Regions from separate parts of the Arthrobacter sp. MDT2-3 genome, predicted to be linked through region 1. Evidence: riboswitches for the same ligand, from Rfam matches in the RefSeq annotation. Region 1 holds a riboswitch; each other region holds the start of a gene.
The links. Region 1 has a riboswitch for cyclic di-AMP ahead of AC5RUQ_RS20020 (C40 family peptidase). Riboswitches for the same ligand answer to the same signal wherever they lie in the genome.
Positions count from the first base shown of each region.

Region 1 (3,703 bases):
GTTCGTGGCGATCCGCTGAAAGGCAAAGAGCGGACGCCATACTCCGTGTGAACTGCGTTACGCAAAGATAACGGAATTGTTACTTTCGGGCTTAAGCATCTATAGTTGAACCAAGCGTTGATATTAAAGCGTTACCTGATCTGGAGCCGAGCTCTGCCAGCGGATCAGGAGCACGAGTCGTAACTGGCAGAGGCGGGGGAACCACAAGCGGCAGCGGGGGACTGCCTTGGGGTGAAGTCCGTCAGCAGCAAGCCTCTTCCAGTGAAGGATTCCTCCGGGGATATCTCTGTGCCGAAGCTTGCTTACGGCGGACCGGGTCTTTGTACTCTCTGACCCGAATCCGACAGCTAACTTCGCAGGCTTTCCAGAGAGGAACCCTTCTTGACCATGCAGAATTCCAGGGGACGCCGCCGCGCGGCGGTCCCTGCTTCGACACCGCGTGTTGTCGAAGTCATCACCTCGGAACGCCCCCGCGATCCGCACCGTGATGCGCGCCGCCGTCGGGGTCCCTTCCGCCAAATTACTGAATTCGCCGCTGCCAGCGGCATCGGCCAAAAGGCCGGCATCGCCCTGGCCGCCACCGGACTGGTGCTCACCGTGACCGTGCCGGCCACCAGTCCCGTGATGGCCACGGATGCCTCGGGATCCACTCCTGTCGCCGCGTCCGCTGTTGTGCCCCAGCCGCAGGTTTCCGCGGAAGCAGGTGCCCAGATAGACTTCAGCCGCTCTGCTGTGGTTACCCAGGCAGACCCGGACGGCAAACTGAAGCAGCTGCTCAGTGCCCAGTCTGCCGGTGCCATCACCCGCGCCGCTTCCGCAGGAAGTCTTGGCGCCCCGCTCGCTGCTTTGACCACTGCGTCGCCGTTCGGCTACCGGGTCAGTCCGATCACCGGAGGCTCCGGCGACTTCCACCGCGGACAGGACTACGTAGCCCAGTGCGGCACCTCTGTTCTGGCCGCAGCCACTGGAACGGTCACCTTCGCCGGCTGGCACCAGTACGGCGGCGGCAACCGCGTCGTAGTGGATCACGGCAACGGCCTGGAAACCACTTACAACCACTTGTCGTCCTTCAGCGTCAAGGAAGGGCAGACGGTGTCCCGCGGGGACGTCGTGGCCCTCAGCGGGACCACGGGGGCTTCCACCGGGTGCCACCTCCACTTTGAGGTCCAGGTCAACGGCGAAGTTGTTGACCCGACCGGTTGGCTTTAGTCAAATGACGGTGAGCTATCACTTGGTGTTGACATGCCGTGACCTGAATGTGACATTCTTCCAAAACTGCTGTACCGTCTAACTCGCGTCAACTTTTCCGAAGTTGACGCTCTTGTGCGGATTGCCTAACTCTGCCACCGCTCAAGGTCCGTTCGCATTTCATCGTCTGGCAGGGGCGGGGGAACCAATTTTGGCCTTCAGCTTTTTGAAGGCCTTGGGGTTAAGTCGCAAAAGCTTCCCAGGAAGCCGCGCGGCCGGGTGACTCCCATCCGAATCCGACAGCTCACCTCGTAGGCATTGGGAGAGGCTACCTTCGTGTCTTCACGCCATAATTCTGCGCGCCACCGTGCGCAACCGGTTCGTACCAACCCCCTGGACTCCATGTCCAAGGCTGTTAGTGCCAATGCCGGGACAGTAGGTCGCCAGGCTGCAGTCATCGCAGCTGCCTCGGGCCTCATCCTGACCATGGGCCTGCCGGCCAATGCAGCGGACACCACCGCTGGTGTCTCCGCTTCCACGGAATCCGGATCGGCACAAAGTGCCCTCGCTGTCACGGCGGCGCCCACGGCTACCGTCTCCTTCGAGCGCCCCGTGGTCAAGACCACCCCGGCACCCGTTGTTGAGCGGGTAGTTGCGCAGTCCACGGACTCAGACGATGAGCAGGGAGTGACCACCGCTTCCACCGCGTCGGCCGACTCCGTTGCGGACAAGGCCGTGGAGACAATTGCCTCCGCGTCCACTTCCGGAATTGCGGGCCTCGCCTACACCGGCATCGGCCGTCCGTACGTTTGGGGCGGCACCACCCCCAACGGCTGGGACTGCTCAGGCTTCACCCAGTGGGTCTATGCCCAGGCCGGCATCAGCATCCCCCGCGTCAACGCGTGGACCGCAATGAAGCCCACCTCCACGCCGCAGCCGGGTGACCTGGTTATGCAGAACGGCGGCGCGCACGTCGGCATCTACGTCGGCAACGGCATGATGATCAGTGCCCTGAACCCCTCCCAGGGAACGCTGCTGCACTCGGTAGCTGCTACCGGCTCCTCAGCATTCTTCACTATGAACTAGTTCTTCGACCTCACGGTCCAAGGGCTTTTTCTTTGCCCAAACAGCTCTTCGCTAAATCACCACACATCCCCGTTCGGGACGTGCCGGCGTACCCCCAAGATGCCGGCGCGTCCAAACACCTTTGGCTGCCCACATGCGGCTTTGAAGGAAACGAAAGAGAGAACTGATGACTACTCGTGCAACCGCACGGCACCGCGCCGAGGCCACCAAGACCAACTCGCTCGCCATCATTGCCAAGGCTGTCGGCGACAACGCCGGCGGTGTAGGACGCCAGGCAGCCGTTATCGCAGCCGCTTCCGGCCTGGTCCTGACCAGCGGCCTCGCGGCGAACGCTGCTGACGCCAACGTCCAGCGTGACTCAGCTCCGGCCTCCACGCTGGAAGTCGAATCAACGGTTGAGGCTCCGATCTCCGCTGCGTCCACCATTGCCATCTCCTTCGAGAAGCCTGCTGTGACCACCACGCCGGCTCCCGTTGTGGAAGCTCCGGAGCCCGAGGTGGAGGTCCAGGAAGCCGCTCCGGCTCCTGCTCCGGCCGCAAGGACCGCCGCTGTTGCGAAGGTGACCGCTACAGCTCCGGCTGCAGCAGCCCCCGCCGCTCCTGCCTCGGCAAGCGGCAAGGGTGCAGCTATCCTGTCCGCAGCCTACGCCCAGCTTGGCGTTATGCAGGACTGCACCATGCTGGTGACCAACTCGCTGGCTGCCGTGGGCATCAACTTCCACGACTGGCCTGCAGGCTACCTCTCCTTGGGCCGCACCGTGAGCGCTGCTGAAGCCCAGCCGGGCGACCTGATTTACTACGCCGATGGTGGCTCCGGCATGGCCCACATAGCTGTCTACGCCGGTAACGGCCAGGCAGTGCACGGCGGCTACAACGGTAACCAGACCGTAGTCTTCAGCGCCAACGTTGGTTCCGGCCCGGTGTTCATCCGCGTTAGCTAATGCTCTCCGGCCTCGGATGCGCGTCTGATCCCTAAACAGGACCCCTGCCCTTGCGGCGGGGGTCTTGTCTGTTAACTCCCGGCATGGTGTTGACTCCCGGCAAGCTGCGAGCAGCGAACTGGGCAAGATGCGGGAGTTCACGAATTCCGGCCGGACACGGCACCGCGTGCTCCAGCAATTAGCTGATAGTGCACTTCTTTGTTTACTCTTGTGGTGTCGATCCATAGCCCGGACATGCCGAGGGCAGCCGGCCCTCGTGCCCCTGACGGGTGCGGCCGTGAAGAGGTACGTGCATGCGCACTCTCGTTCTGAATGCTGGATATGAACCGCTGGCGGTTATTACTTTCCGCCGGGCGCTGGTGCTTGTGCTCACGGGCAAGGCGAGCGTTGTGGCTGAAGGGGATGAGCCCGTAGTGGGCCCCCAGGAGATCCTGGGCCGCCCGTCCGTGATCCTCCTGAACCGCTACATCCGTCCCAGATATAACCAGT
Region 1 is NZ_JBNHFS010000009.1:53,099-56,801, forward strand. It holds gene AC5RUQ_RS20010 (iron-dependent transcriptional repressor DtxR) at 1-19, shown strand, start outside; cyclic di-AMP (ydaO/yuaA leader) riboswitch at 166-377, shown strand; gene AC5RUQ_RS20015 (M23 family metallopeptidase) at 388-1,209, shown strand; cyclic di-AMP (ydaO/yuaA leader) riboswitch at 1,338-1,520, shown strand; gene AC5RUQ_RS20020 (C40 family peptidase) at 1,591-2,274, shown strand; gene AC5RUQ_RS20025 (NlpC/P60 family protein) at 2,441-3,214, shown strand; gene AC5RUQ_RS20030 (HNH endonuclease) at 3,508-3,703, shown strand, end outside.

Region 2 (3,703 bases), on a different contig from region 1:
AGGCGATGGTGGAGCCCTCCGGATCATGCTCGTCGTCCACGTTGGAGTCCTGGCGTGCTGAATTTGCGGAGGCGATGTCCGCGCGGAGGGCCGGCAGGAGGGCCGCCTTCCGCTCCCGTTCCTCCTCGAGCAGGAGACGGAACCGTTCGTAGTCGGGCATGGGAAAAGCCTACGCGGGGTCAGGACCAGTTCCTCGCCACCGGTGGTTCCAGGCGGCGCACGGCGAGCCGTCTTTGACGGCCAGCATTTCTCGTTATGGAGCGGAGAAACATCCGCCTTCCGCACGCCAGGCGCGCATGCCGCGCCCTAGAGGTGCTCGCCGAACCACGCGAGGGTATCGTTCCACGCCGCCGTAGCCTGGGCTTCGTTGTAGCGGTCGCCGGTGTCGTTATGGAAGGCATGGTCAACGCCGGGGTAGACAGTGAGCTGATGGACAACATCAGTGGCTGCGAGCGCATCCTTGAGAGCAGGCATCGCGCCCGTGATGCGCTGGTCAAGTTCGGCATAAACGCCGAAAACGGCGGCCCTGATGTCCGGCACTTTGGCCAGGTCAGGGGCCGGCCCATAAAACGCCGAGGTGGCTTTTAACCCGTCCAGCTCGGTGGCCGCCTGCCATGTAATGCCGCCGCCGAAGCAGTAGCCGGTCATGGCGATACGGCCGCCGTCCACGAAGTCCTGGGCTTTGAGATACTCCAGTGCTGCTGCGAAGTCGGCAACGTGGCGCGGGGCGCCGGCTTGGGTGAGGGCACCGGGAACTGCGTCGCGGTCCATGTTTGCAGTCCCGCCCTCCCGGCTGAGCAGGTCAAGGGCAAGGGCCGCGTAGCCCGCTTTCGCGAAGCGGCGGGCCACATCTTCGATATGGGGTGTCAGGCCGCGGTTTTCATGGCAGATCAGCACGGCAGGGCTGCGCCCTTCCCGCTCCGGCCTGGCCTGGTAGGCACTGATTGAGGTTCCGCCGGACGAAAACTGTACGGTCGCCGTCGTCATCCCTGGCGCACCCTCCGGAACGGAAAGCGGGCTCTTTGCCCCGGGCACAGCACCGGAACCGGCAGTGCCGGCGGCCGAAGATGTTGAAGGCTCCGGGGTGGGCATGGGGTCGGTGCTCCGCGGTACCTCACTGGGCGTACAGCCCACCAGCAGCATCGCCGCCGCTGCTGCTGCCATGCTGCCGGTGATGAAGGCAACCCGCCGGGTGAAGGTCCGCTGACTCAGCGCGCCGGCACGGTAGTCGTCAAAAAATTCCTCGATCAGGTATTTCTCATACTTGCCTAGCTGGGTCACTATGCCTCCTCGCCGGTGCCGAACATCCTCCTCCGTCCGGTACCTCCGGGCAAGGTTCGCGGCCACTTTTCGAGATCCTTTATCAGTTTGTGACAAACAACACGGCCAGATGTGCGGCGCGCCTATTTCGGGTGGTCAGCCGGATGCGGCAAATGAGTCTATTCGATTGCTAAATACGATAGGAACACCTCGTATGTTACCCAAATGTGACAATCGGTCCGGAATCAGGTTATGGTCTTCAGGTGTCCCTCTCAGACGGGACATTCCCGTCAGTATGCCGAGCCCTGCCACTGACCCGGGATTCAATCGTTTCCAGCTGGCAGGGACGGGGGAACCAAGTTTCCGCGGCCTCCTACGAGGCCTTGGGGTTAAGTCGATAGCGCCTCCGTTCCGTGCGGAGTCGCTGCCGGCCGGGTATCTCCAACCCGAACCCGACAGCTCACCCCGCAGGCATGGGAGAGGCGATCAACCGTGTCAAAAAATTCCACCACCGCCCGTCACCGCGCGACTCCGGCCCGCTCCATCGCGCTCGAGGGCTTGGCTGTCTCAGCCAAGTCGCTTGGCCGCCCGGCGCTCGCCGTAGCCGCAGCTTCCGGCATTGCCTTCGGTGTAGGCGCCCCGGCCCACGCAGGCGTTACCGGTCCGGACACCACTGAGACCACCAACACCCAGGCTTATGCAGCACCTGCTGCTGCAGTGGCTGCCCCCGCAGCAACAGCTGCAGCCAACGTGCACACCGTCGTCTCCGGCGACACCCTGGGCGCCATCTCGGCCGCCAACGGTGTAGCCCTGAATGACGTTCTGTCCGCCAACGGCCTGGCGATCGACGCGATCATCTTCCCCGGCGACCAGATCCAGATCCCCGGTGCCGGTGCCGTTGCAGCTGCTCCGGCTCCCGCCAAGGCTGCTGCTCCGGCTCCCGTCAAGGCTGCTGTTGCTGCCGCTCCCGCTAACACCGGAATGAACCTGTCCTACGCCTCCACGACGCCTGCTCCGGCTCCGGCAGCACCCGCTCCGGCACCGGCAGCCGCCGGCACCGGCACCGGCGCAGCCATCCTGGCGGCCGCTTACGGCCAGCTGGGCGTCCAGCAGGACTGCACCGCCATGGTGGAGAAGGCTCTCCGCTCCGTGGGCAAGGGCGTTGGCGACCTCGCCCCGGGCCAGTTCTACCAGTACGGCTCCACTGTGGGCACCCCCGCTCCCGGTGACCTGGTGATCACCGCCGGCCACGTGGGCGTCTTCGCCGGCAACGGCCAGGTTGTCAGCGGCGGCGTGGACGGTTTCAAGACCGAGGTCCACTCCATCAGCTGGCTCAGCGGCGCTTCCTTCGTCCGCGTAGCGTAGTCACACCACCCGAACAGGGGCGGCAGACGGGATTGTTCCCGGCTGCCGCCCCTGTTTTGTTGTCCGGGCCTGTTGTTGCCAGGCCCTGTTTTGTTGTCCGGCCCTCCAGGCAGCCGGCCCGCAGGTGCCTTGGCTGCTTATACTGTGGCTGCTTCAGTGCCGTGCGTGCTCAGGTGCCGCAGAAGGTCTGGTAGCTGCCGAAGTCCTCCGGCGCTCCCTCGGTGTAGCGTTCGACCCCCGGCCGCTCGTGGAAGGGGTCACGGACCACGTCGAGGAGTTGGTTGAAAGGACCAAGGTCTCCCTCCGTTGCTGCGGCGAGCGCTTCCTCCACCAGGTGATTGCGCGGTATGTAGGCGGGGTTGACCCGGTCCATCATGCCGGCGTCGGGTTGCAGGGCACGCCACCGCTCCGCCCACGCGTCGAAGGCAGCCAGGTCAAGGACCATTCCCCTGGCCGGGCGGTCATTTCCCCTTGCCGCGTGGGCCAGGTTCCGGAGAAAGGACGTGTAGTCGATTGGTCCGTCCCTCAAGAGTGCCACCAGCCCGTCCACCACCTCCGAGGCTTCTTCAGCCTCAGGGGTTCCCGCTGGGGCTTCCGCCACACCGAGTTTGGTTTTCATGCCGGAGAACCATGCGTCACTGTATTGGCGGCGGAACTTGCCGAGTGCCTCGACGGCAGGGGCCACGGCCTGTTCCTGGTCCTCGTTGAAAAGCGGCAGCATGGCCTCGGCGAGTCGGGCCAGGTTCCATTCGGCAATGACCGGCTGGTTGGCGTACGCATAACGCCCGCCGACGTCAATGGAGCTGTAGACCGCGGCAGGATTAAAGGCGTCCATGAAAGCGCAGGGCCCGTAGTCGATGGTTTCTCCGGAGATGGTCATGTTGTCCGTGTTCATCACGCCGTGGACGAATCCCACCAGCATCCACTGCGCCACCAGTGATGCCTGGGCGGCCACCACCCGTTCGAAGAGCTCGAGGTAGGGGTTTTCTGCTTTGGCGGCATCAGGGTAGTGCCGGCTTATGGCATGGTCGGCCAGGCGGCGCAGGAGGTCCAGGTTTTCGGTGGCCCTTGCGTACTG
Region 2 is NZ_JBNHFS010000008.1:38,413-42,115, forward strand. It holds gene AC5RUQ_RS19070 (TraR/DksA family transcriptional regulator) at 1-160, opposite strand, end outside; gene AC5RUQ_RS19075 (dienelactone hydrolase family protein) at 307-1,281, opposite strand; cyclic di-AMP (ydaO/yuaA leader) riboswitch at 1,586-1,749, shown strand; gene AC5RUQ_RS19080 (LysM peptidoglycan-binding domain-containing protein) at 1,753-2,625, shown strand; gene AC5RUQ_RS19085 (protein adenylyltransferase SelO) at 2,795-3,703, opposite strand, start outside.
Region 2: another riboswitch for cyclic di-AMP. It lies ahead of AC5RUQ_RS19080 (LysM peptidoglycan-binding domain-containing protein); the one in region 1 lies ahead of AC5RUQ_RS20020 (C40 family peptidase).

Region 3 (3,703 bases), on a different contig from region 1:
CGAATTGGTGGTAGGAGACCTCGTCCTTAACGTCGATACCCGTGAAGTGACCCGGGCCGGCGAGGAGCTCCAGCTCACGGCCACGCAGTTCGAGCTGCTCCGCTACCTCATGGAGAATCCCAAGCGCGTCATCAGCAAGGCGCAGATCCTGGACCGCGTGTGGGACTACGACTTCGGCGGCCAGGCCAACATTGTGGAGCTTTACATCTCCTACCTGCGCAAGAAGGTGGACGCAGTTCACCCGCCCATGATCCACACCGTGCGCGGCGCCGGGTACGTCATCAAGCCTGCCGAGTAGGCGCACCATGGCGTCACAACAGGCAGCCGATCCCCATCGCCGAAGCTGGCTCAAACCCGGCACCTGGCACTTGCGTACCCGCCTCATCCTCCTGGCCATGGCCCTGCTGATTGCCATCTGCGGTGCCGTGGGCGTTGCAAGCTACGCCTCCATGGATGCGTTCCTGACCCGCCAGCTGGACGAACAGCTAAGCCAAGCTGCAGAGCGGTCCAACAATCCGGGCCGCCCTCCCATGGGCGGCTCCAACGGAAGGGACCCCTTGGACGCCCGCGGCCAAAGCGTGGGAACCATGAACGCCCGCATCCTGAACGGCCAGGTGAACAGTGGTGGATTCCTCACCTCGGACACCACGCGTTCCGCCCTGTCCGCCGAGGACAAGCAGACGCTGCTGGCACTGGCGACAGATGCGGAGCCCGTGGACCGTACCCTCTCGAACGGTGGCTACCGCCTGCTGGCGGTGAAGACCACCTTTGGCGATGTCCTGGTCACGGGACTCCCCCTCGCTGCCAAAGAAAGCACGCTTGCCTCCCTCGTGTGGACCTTTGCGGTCGTTTCGCTTGGCGGGTTGCTTTTGATCGGATTAGTTGGCACGGTCCTGATCCGACGCACCATGAAACCTCTCGAGCAGCTGTCGGAGGTTGCCACCCGGGTATCGCAGCTGCCCCTGGACGCGGGCGAGGTGGCGCTCGCGGTGCGCGTACCGCCGTCGAACTCCAATCCCGGGACGGAAGTGGGCAGCGTCGGGCACGCGCTCAACCTCATGCTGGACAACGTGGCAAACGCGCTGCAGGCGCGCCAGAAGAGCGAAACGAAGGTGCGCCAGTTTGTGGCCGACGCCTCCCACGAGCTGCGCACTCCCCTGACCGCCATCCGCGGCTACACCGAATTGATGAGGATGACGGAGTCTTTCACCCCGGACGGCCAAAAGTCCCTGGCCCGTGTACAGAGCCAGTCGGAGCGGATGACTGCCTTAGTGGAAGACCTGCTGCTGCTTGCCCGGCTTGATGAGGGCCAGCCGTTGAAGCTCAGCGAGGTGGACCTTACGCAGCTGGTGGTCGAAAGCGTCAGCGATGAAAAGGTGATGGCACCGGGCCACAACTGGCGGCTGGAACTTCCGGATGAGCCCGTGGTGGTCACCGGTGACGCCTCCCAGCTGCGCCAGGTGCTGATGAACCTGCTTTCCAACGCGCGCAAACACACGCCTGCCGGCACCACTGTTGTTACCGGCGTGGGAAAGACCGCTGGAGGTGCCGCGTTGATAACGGTAACGGACGACGGCGCCGGCATCCCGGCCGAGTTTGTGGACCATGTTTTTTCGCGCTTCGCCCGCGCAGACGCGGCGCGGAAGGGCGCGGAAGATGGGGCGGGCACTGCAGCAGCCGAAGGCACCAGCGGCCTGGGGTTGTCCATCGTGGAATCTATTGTGGAAGCCCACGGAGGAAGGGTAACGGTGACATCACAACCGGGGCGCACACAGTTCGCCTTACAGCTCCCCTCGAGGTGGCGCTAGCAGCAAGGCGACGCGCCGCCGTCGTGATCTCTGTTACCAAAATGTGACTTACGCGCTGCACTCCTGTACCGTCGATTGGGTGCAGTTCGTGTTCGAGCCGCATATCCGGATGACGCCAAGCTCTGCCACTTCCCGGATTCCCTTTGAACAAAGGCAGAGGCGGGGGACCCACCGTCCCGGGCACTGATTGCCCTTGGGGTTAAGCCAGCACGTGATCTTTCCGTGCGGCCGGATGCCCTCATCCGAACCCGACAGCTAACTCCGCAGGTGTGAGAGGCGATCCATCATGTTCAAAATCCTGGTAAAACCACGTCCGAAAACCCGGCCTGCACCGCTCGCCGGACCGGAAGCCGGCAAAATCCCTTCCTTCGGCAAGCGCGCGGCCGTGGTGGCCGCATCCTGCGCACTCCTCGTCGGAGTGGGAGCTGCGGGACAGGCTACGGAAACCAGCATCCGCGTAGCGGCCACCGAGACGCAGGCCGCCCAGGCGCAGTCGAACCTCAGCATCGAGAAGAGCGAGATTACCTCAAATCCCGCGCCTGAGCCCGCCGTTCCGGAGATAGCTGTAGCCCCGCAGGCGGCCGAGCCCGCCCCTGCGCCGGCTCCCGAGCCTGCACCGGCACCCGCTCCCGAGCCCGCTCCGGCACCCGCTCCCGAGGCGGCTCCAGTACCTGAGCCTGCTCCGGCCCCGGCGCCCGAGCCTGCGCCCGCCGTCGCGGTCAACGATCCCGCCGGCGCCCAGGCTTACGCCGCCAGCCAGCTGGCGAACTACGGCTGGGCTCCTGACCAGATGCAGTGCCTGGTAACCCTATGGGACAAGGAATCGGACTGGACCACCACGGCCACCAACCCGAGCAGCGGCGCCTACGGCATCGTCCAGTCCCTGCCGGCTGAGAAGATGGCCAGCGCCGGTGCGGACTACCTCACCAACTACCGCACGCAGATCAACTGGGGCCTGAACTACATCCAGGAGCGTTACCAGTCCCCGTGCGGTGCCCTGAACTTCCACCTGTCGAATAACTGGTACTAGACAGTACGGGCACACCCGCTCTGCAACACGGGCGGCGTACTAATCAGCCCCGCACGTCTGGATCCCGCAGCTTCTGGGTCCCACACCTTTGAAGGACCGGGCCGACGTGGAACTGGACACGCAACCCCGGATTGTTGAGGTCCCTGAGGATCTTGCCGCTGCAATGGCTGCGGAGCCGGCGGCGCAGGAGTTCTACGCGACCCTGGGCTACAGCGCCCAGCGGCGGTACGTGGAGCCGCTGGGCGAAGCCAAAACTCCCGAGACCAGGTCGCGACGCATTGCCAGGTGGCGGACCTCAAAGCCGGAAAGAAATGACCGTCCGGCCCTCCTTGTCCTTGTCCACTCGGGCGGCGACGGCACCGTAATCAGGAATATGCAGGACCCCCGCCGGAAGCGGCCCGGTGTTCGGCCCCACGGCTACGGTTGGGATACCGGCGGCCACCCCGGCCGCAATGCCGGCGGGAGCGTCTTCAAACACCACGGCGTCGGAGGGATCCACGCCGAGACCGGCAGCGGCCTTCAGGTATCCCTCGGGATCCGGTTTGCCCCGGGTCACCAGTTCGGCCGTCACGACGGTGGCCGGCATGGCCAGCCCCGCTGCCCCCATCCGGATGTCAGCAAGGACCCGGTCAGCTGATGTCACCAGCGCGACGGCGTCCGCCGGCAGGGTGCTCAGCAGCCGGGCGGCTCCGGGCAGCGGCAGGATGCCCTCGGTCCGGAGGCGTTCCATGGCGCCCAGTTCCGCTGTCAGCGCCAGCACATCCGCCCCGGGCGGCGCGAAACGCCGGACGGTATCGCCGGCTTGGACGCCGTGCGACGTCCGGAGTATTTCCTCGATGTCCAGCCCGTAGCGCGCCGCGAATTC
Region 3 is NZ_JBNHFS010000001.1:1,120,870-1,124,572, reverse strand. It holds gene AC5RUQ_RS05305 (response regulator transcription factor) at 1-298, shown strand, start outside; gene AC5RUQ_RS05300 (HAMP domain-containing sensor histidine kinase) at 306-1,808, shown strand; cyclic di-AMP (ydaO/yuaA leader) riboswitch at 1,929-2,089, shown strand; gene AC5RUQ_RS05295 (aggregation-promoting factor C-terminal-like domain-containing protein) at 2,095-2,838, shown strand; partial or broken gene AC5RUQ_RS05290 (hypothetical protein) at 3,002-3,064, shown strand; gene AC5RUQ_RS05285 (HAD-IA family hydrolase) at 3,134-3,703, opposite strand, start outside.
Region 3: another riboswitch for cyclic di-AMP. It lies ahead of AC5RUQ_RS05295 (aggregation-promoting factor C-terminal-like domain-containing protein); the one in region 1 lies ahead of AC5RUQ_RS20020 (C40 family peptidase).

Region 4 (3,703 bases), on a different contig from region 1:
CGACCTCTTCCGGCAGCTCTGGGGAGCCCACGACGACCGGGAACACCGCACCGGCATCAAAAGCGTCCACCATCCCATCGTCGGCGACCTCGACCTGAACTACCTCGGCCTTGACCTGGCCTCCGACCACAGCCTCCAGATGCTGGTCTTCTCCGCGGAACCAGGCTCCGCGTCCAACGACGGGCTGCAGCTGCTGGCGAATTGGGCCGCCGCTAACAGCACCGAGTTGAAGTCCAATGAGGAAGCAGCCACCAACCACCTCCGCGGAAATTGATGCTGCGATCCGTACCGCTCCGTGCTGGTCTGTACAAGGAATACCGGCGCGCGGGAGACTGTCGCCATGCGCAACCTGACCTTTGGCATGAACGTGAGCGTGGACGGCTACATCGCCGCGCCCGGCGACGACCTCGGCTGGAGCGTCCCGAGCGACGAATTGTTCCAGTGGTGGTCCGACCGGGTGGGGGCGACGGGCCTGGCGCTGTACGGGCGCAAACTGTGGGAGACGATGAGCTCCCACTGGCCGACGGCCGACCAGCAGCCCGGCGCCACGCCGGCGCACATCGAGTTTGCCCGCCGCTGGCGGGCCATGCCGAAAATGGTGTTCTCCTCGACGCCCAGCACGGTCGACTGGAACACCCGCCTGGCCACCGGCGACGCGGTCACCGAGATCACCCGGCTCAAAGCGGATGACGGCGGCTTCATGGACATCGGCGGTGCCACACTCGCCGCGGCGGCCATGCGGGCCGGACTGATCGACGAATACATGATGGTCACCCATCCGGTCCTGGTGGGCGGCGGCACGCCGTTCTTCACAGCCTTGGACAACTGGGTGAACCTCAACCTGGTGGAGACCCGGAAGTTTCCCGACGGTGTGGTCCTGACCAGGTATGAGACCAGGCGCTGAGTCGAGTTGCGGGAGCAGCAGGCGGCATCTTGGTTGCTTCGCGTACGCGGCGGAACTCAGTCCGCGGCCGAAGGTCGGGAAGGCATGGGGCAACATAACCACGCGATCCGGCGGAAATGGCAGTGCTCCAATGTGCAGAGGGCATGCTGAAGGCCGGTGAGTTAATGCCCCCAAGGCATTGACTCACCGGCCTTCAGTAGTTTCTATTTGCCTGCGCGGACGAAGGTGACGGCGCCCTTGGAGGTCATCCAGGTCAGGGGGTGGACGGCGGTTTCGTTCTTGCCGTTCAGGCCGGAGCTGAGGACCTGGCCGTTGCCGACGTAGATGCCCACGTGGCCGGACTGGACAACCATGTCACCGGGCTGGGGATCAGTGACGACGGTGCCGTAGTTCATGAACTGCATCGGACCAAGGTCACCGACAGGAATCCCTGCAGCATTCAGGGCATTTTCGACCAGTCGTGTGCAGTCCTGAATCATGCCGATCTGGGCGTAAGCGGAGGACACCATAATGGCATTTACGCCTCCCGCTGCCGGGGCAGGAGCCGGAGCGGGAGCGGGAGCGGCGGGCGTGACGGTTACCTGGGCCTTGGCCGGCGCAACGGCCTGCGTCTTGACGGCGGCAGAAGCGGCAGGAGCGGCAGCTTTGGGGGCCTCGACGACGACTGGTTTGGGTGCTTCGACGACGGGGGCAGGCGTGGTCTTGACGGCGGGACGCTCGAAGGAGATCTGCACTGTGGCGTCTGCGCTGAGCGGGGTTTGTACCTGGCTGGCGACTTCCAGGTTCGATGCCGGCTCGGCTTCGCGCTGGGTTGGGGCGTCTGCTGCCTGGGCGGCGATGCCGCTGGTCAGGACGAGGCCGGAAGCGGCTGCAATGACGGCGGCCTGACGGCCTACACCGCCGGCGTGGCCGGCGAAGGATTTGGACAGGACCGCCAGGGGGCTGGTCTGGACGGGGACCGCGCGGCGGCGGCCGTGAGCTTTGCCATTGGGCATGAAAGAGCCTCTCCCACTGCCTGCGAGGTTAGCTGTCGGATTCGGATGGGAGACACCCGGCCGTGGTGATGCGCGAAAGGCACCAGGCACGGCTTCACCCCAAGGCCTGCCGGAAGCAGGCCGTTATTGGGTTCCCCGTCTCTGCCGGACGATTTTGCGAACGGATCCCGGGCAGCGGCAGAGTTAGGCAAGTCTGCTCAGGAGTGCCGCATTCGGAGAAACGGGCACGGCTTCAGACCCTACGTCACAACAGCCCCATTTGTCACATTTGCATAACGCACTTCGGGCTGGGACTTACGTCAATCGTTCCCGTTCAACGGGGCGTAGCAACGATGTGAAGCATCGCCCCGTTGATTTAAAGGCCGCCGTAGTGGGCAACCACCTGCAGAGTGCCCAGTAGCCCATCCCCAGCACGAGGGACCCGGCAACCGCAAGGACCGGGTTGATGGGAAGCAGCAGCGGGTAGACCAGCCAGTGGGTGAGGTAGATATACAGGGACGCCGCGGCCAGCCAGCCGATGACCCGGCGCAGGACGGCCGGCACCGGCAGGGCTGGCACCCACACCAGCAGCAGAATGCCTGCAGCGACGGTGACATCGCGGACGGTGCTGCCGAAGAACCCCGGCAGCGTCATCAGGGTGATGACCGAGACAGTAATCCTGTGGAAGTGTGTGCGGGCCCGGGCGAGCGCCCAGCCGAGCGCGAAGAGCCAGAACACGGGCGGCGGCTTGGGAAGGCCAGGATCCACGATGTCGTACCGGCTGAGCAGCGCGATGGCCACCAGCCCCACGGCGAAAGCGAACGGCGCACGGCGCTCCACCCGGTCAACCCAGGGCACGGCCATAAGCGCTGCCACGGCCAACAGGATGTACACCAGCAGTTCCACAAACCAGAAATGCCACTGCGTGGTTACTTGCTCGGGCCCAACTATGGCGTTCAACAGGAAGATGTTGGCAACGCTGTAGCGGTCCGTGAGCACGTAGGCCACGGCGATAAAAGCGGTGGAGGGCACAACTATCCGGGCCACACCGCGGAGCTGGCGGCGCAGCCGCGGGAGCCGCTGGTCCGCCAACTGGAAGCGTGCGAAGTTGTAGCCGGCCACCACGAAGAGCAGGTGGGCGGTCTGGAACATGATCAGCTCCACGTGCGTGGCCACAATGCACACGATGGCGACGGCCCGGAGCACAATCGAGGTTTCCAGGAAGGAAAAGGGGCTCCGCCGCCTGGGCTTCCGGCGGCGCTCCAATTCCCGCACCGGCAAAAGGTGCCAGTCGGAAGGAAGCTGTCCCAGGACACGTTCCAGCTGAACCGAGACCGCCACGTAGGACAGCGAGTCGCCGTCAAGGGAGACGAACGTGTCGTCGTTTCCCACAACGGGGCATTCCAGGGCCTCGGCGAAAATGCTTCGGATGTCGTCGGGGTTGCCGGCGGGGGTTGGGCCCTCCGGTGCCGGCTTGGCGGTTGCGGCGCGGGCGGTACCGACGGCACCCGCAGCAGCGGGCGCTGGAGCGGCAAGTCCCAGGACGGCCGGGTAGTCCACCTTGCCGGTGGTCAGGCGCGGGAGGGCTTCCACGGCATGGATCACGACGGCGGTGCGCGGCAGCCCCAGCGTGCCGGCCAGGGTCTTGGCGAGCAAACCGCCGTCGTGCCCGCCTTCGACGGCGACCACAAGGCGGTCGTCGGTGCCGGCGGCGGCTGCGGTGATTCCCATGTCGGCGAAGATCCGCTCCACCTGGCCGAGGTCCACGCGCAGGCCGACAATTTTCACGAACCGGCTGCGCCGTCCCACCACCTCGTACAGGCCG
Region 4 is NZ_JBNHFS010000001.1:272,603-276,305, reverse strand. It holds gene AC5RUQ_RS01295 (MmyB family transcriptional regulator) at 1-274, shown strand, start outside; gene AC5RUQ_RS01290 (dihydrofolate reductase family protein) at 341-904, shown strand; gene AC5RUQ_RS01285 (NlpC/P60 family protein) at 1,108-1,899, opposite strand; cyclic di-AMP (ydaO/yuaA leader) riboswitch at 1,903-2,094, opposite strand; gene AC5RUQ_RS01280 (AMP-binding protein) at 2,194-3,703, opposite strand, start outside.
Region 4: another riboswitch for cyclic di-AMP. It lies ahead of AC5RUQ_RS01285 (NlpC/P60 family protein); the one in region 1 lies ahead of AC5RUQ_RS20020 (C40 family peptidase).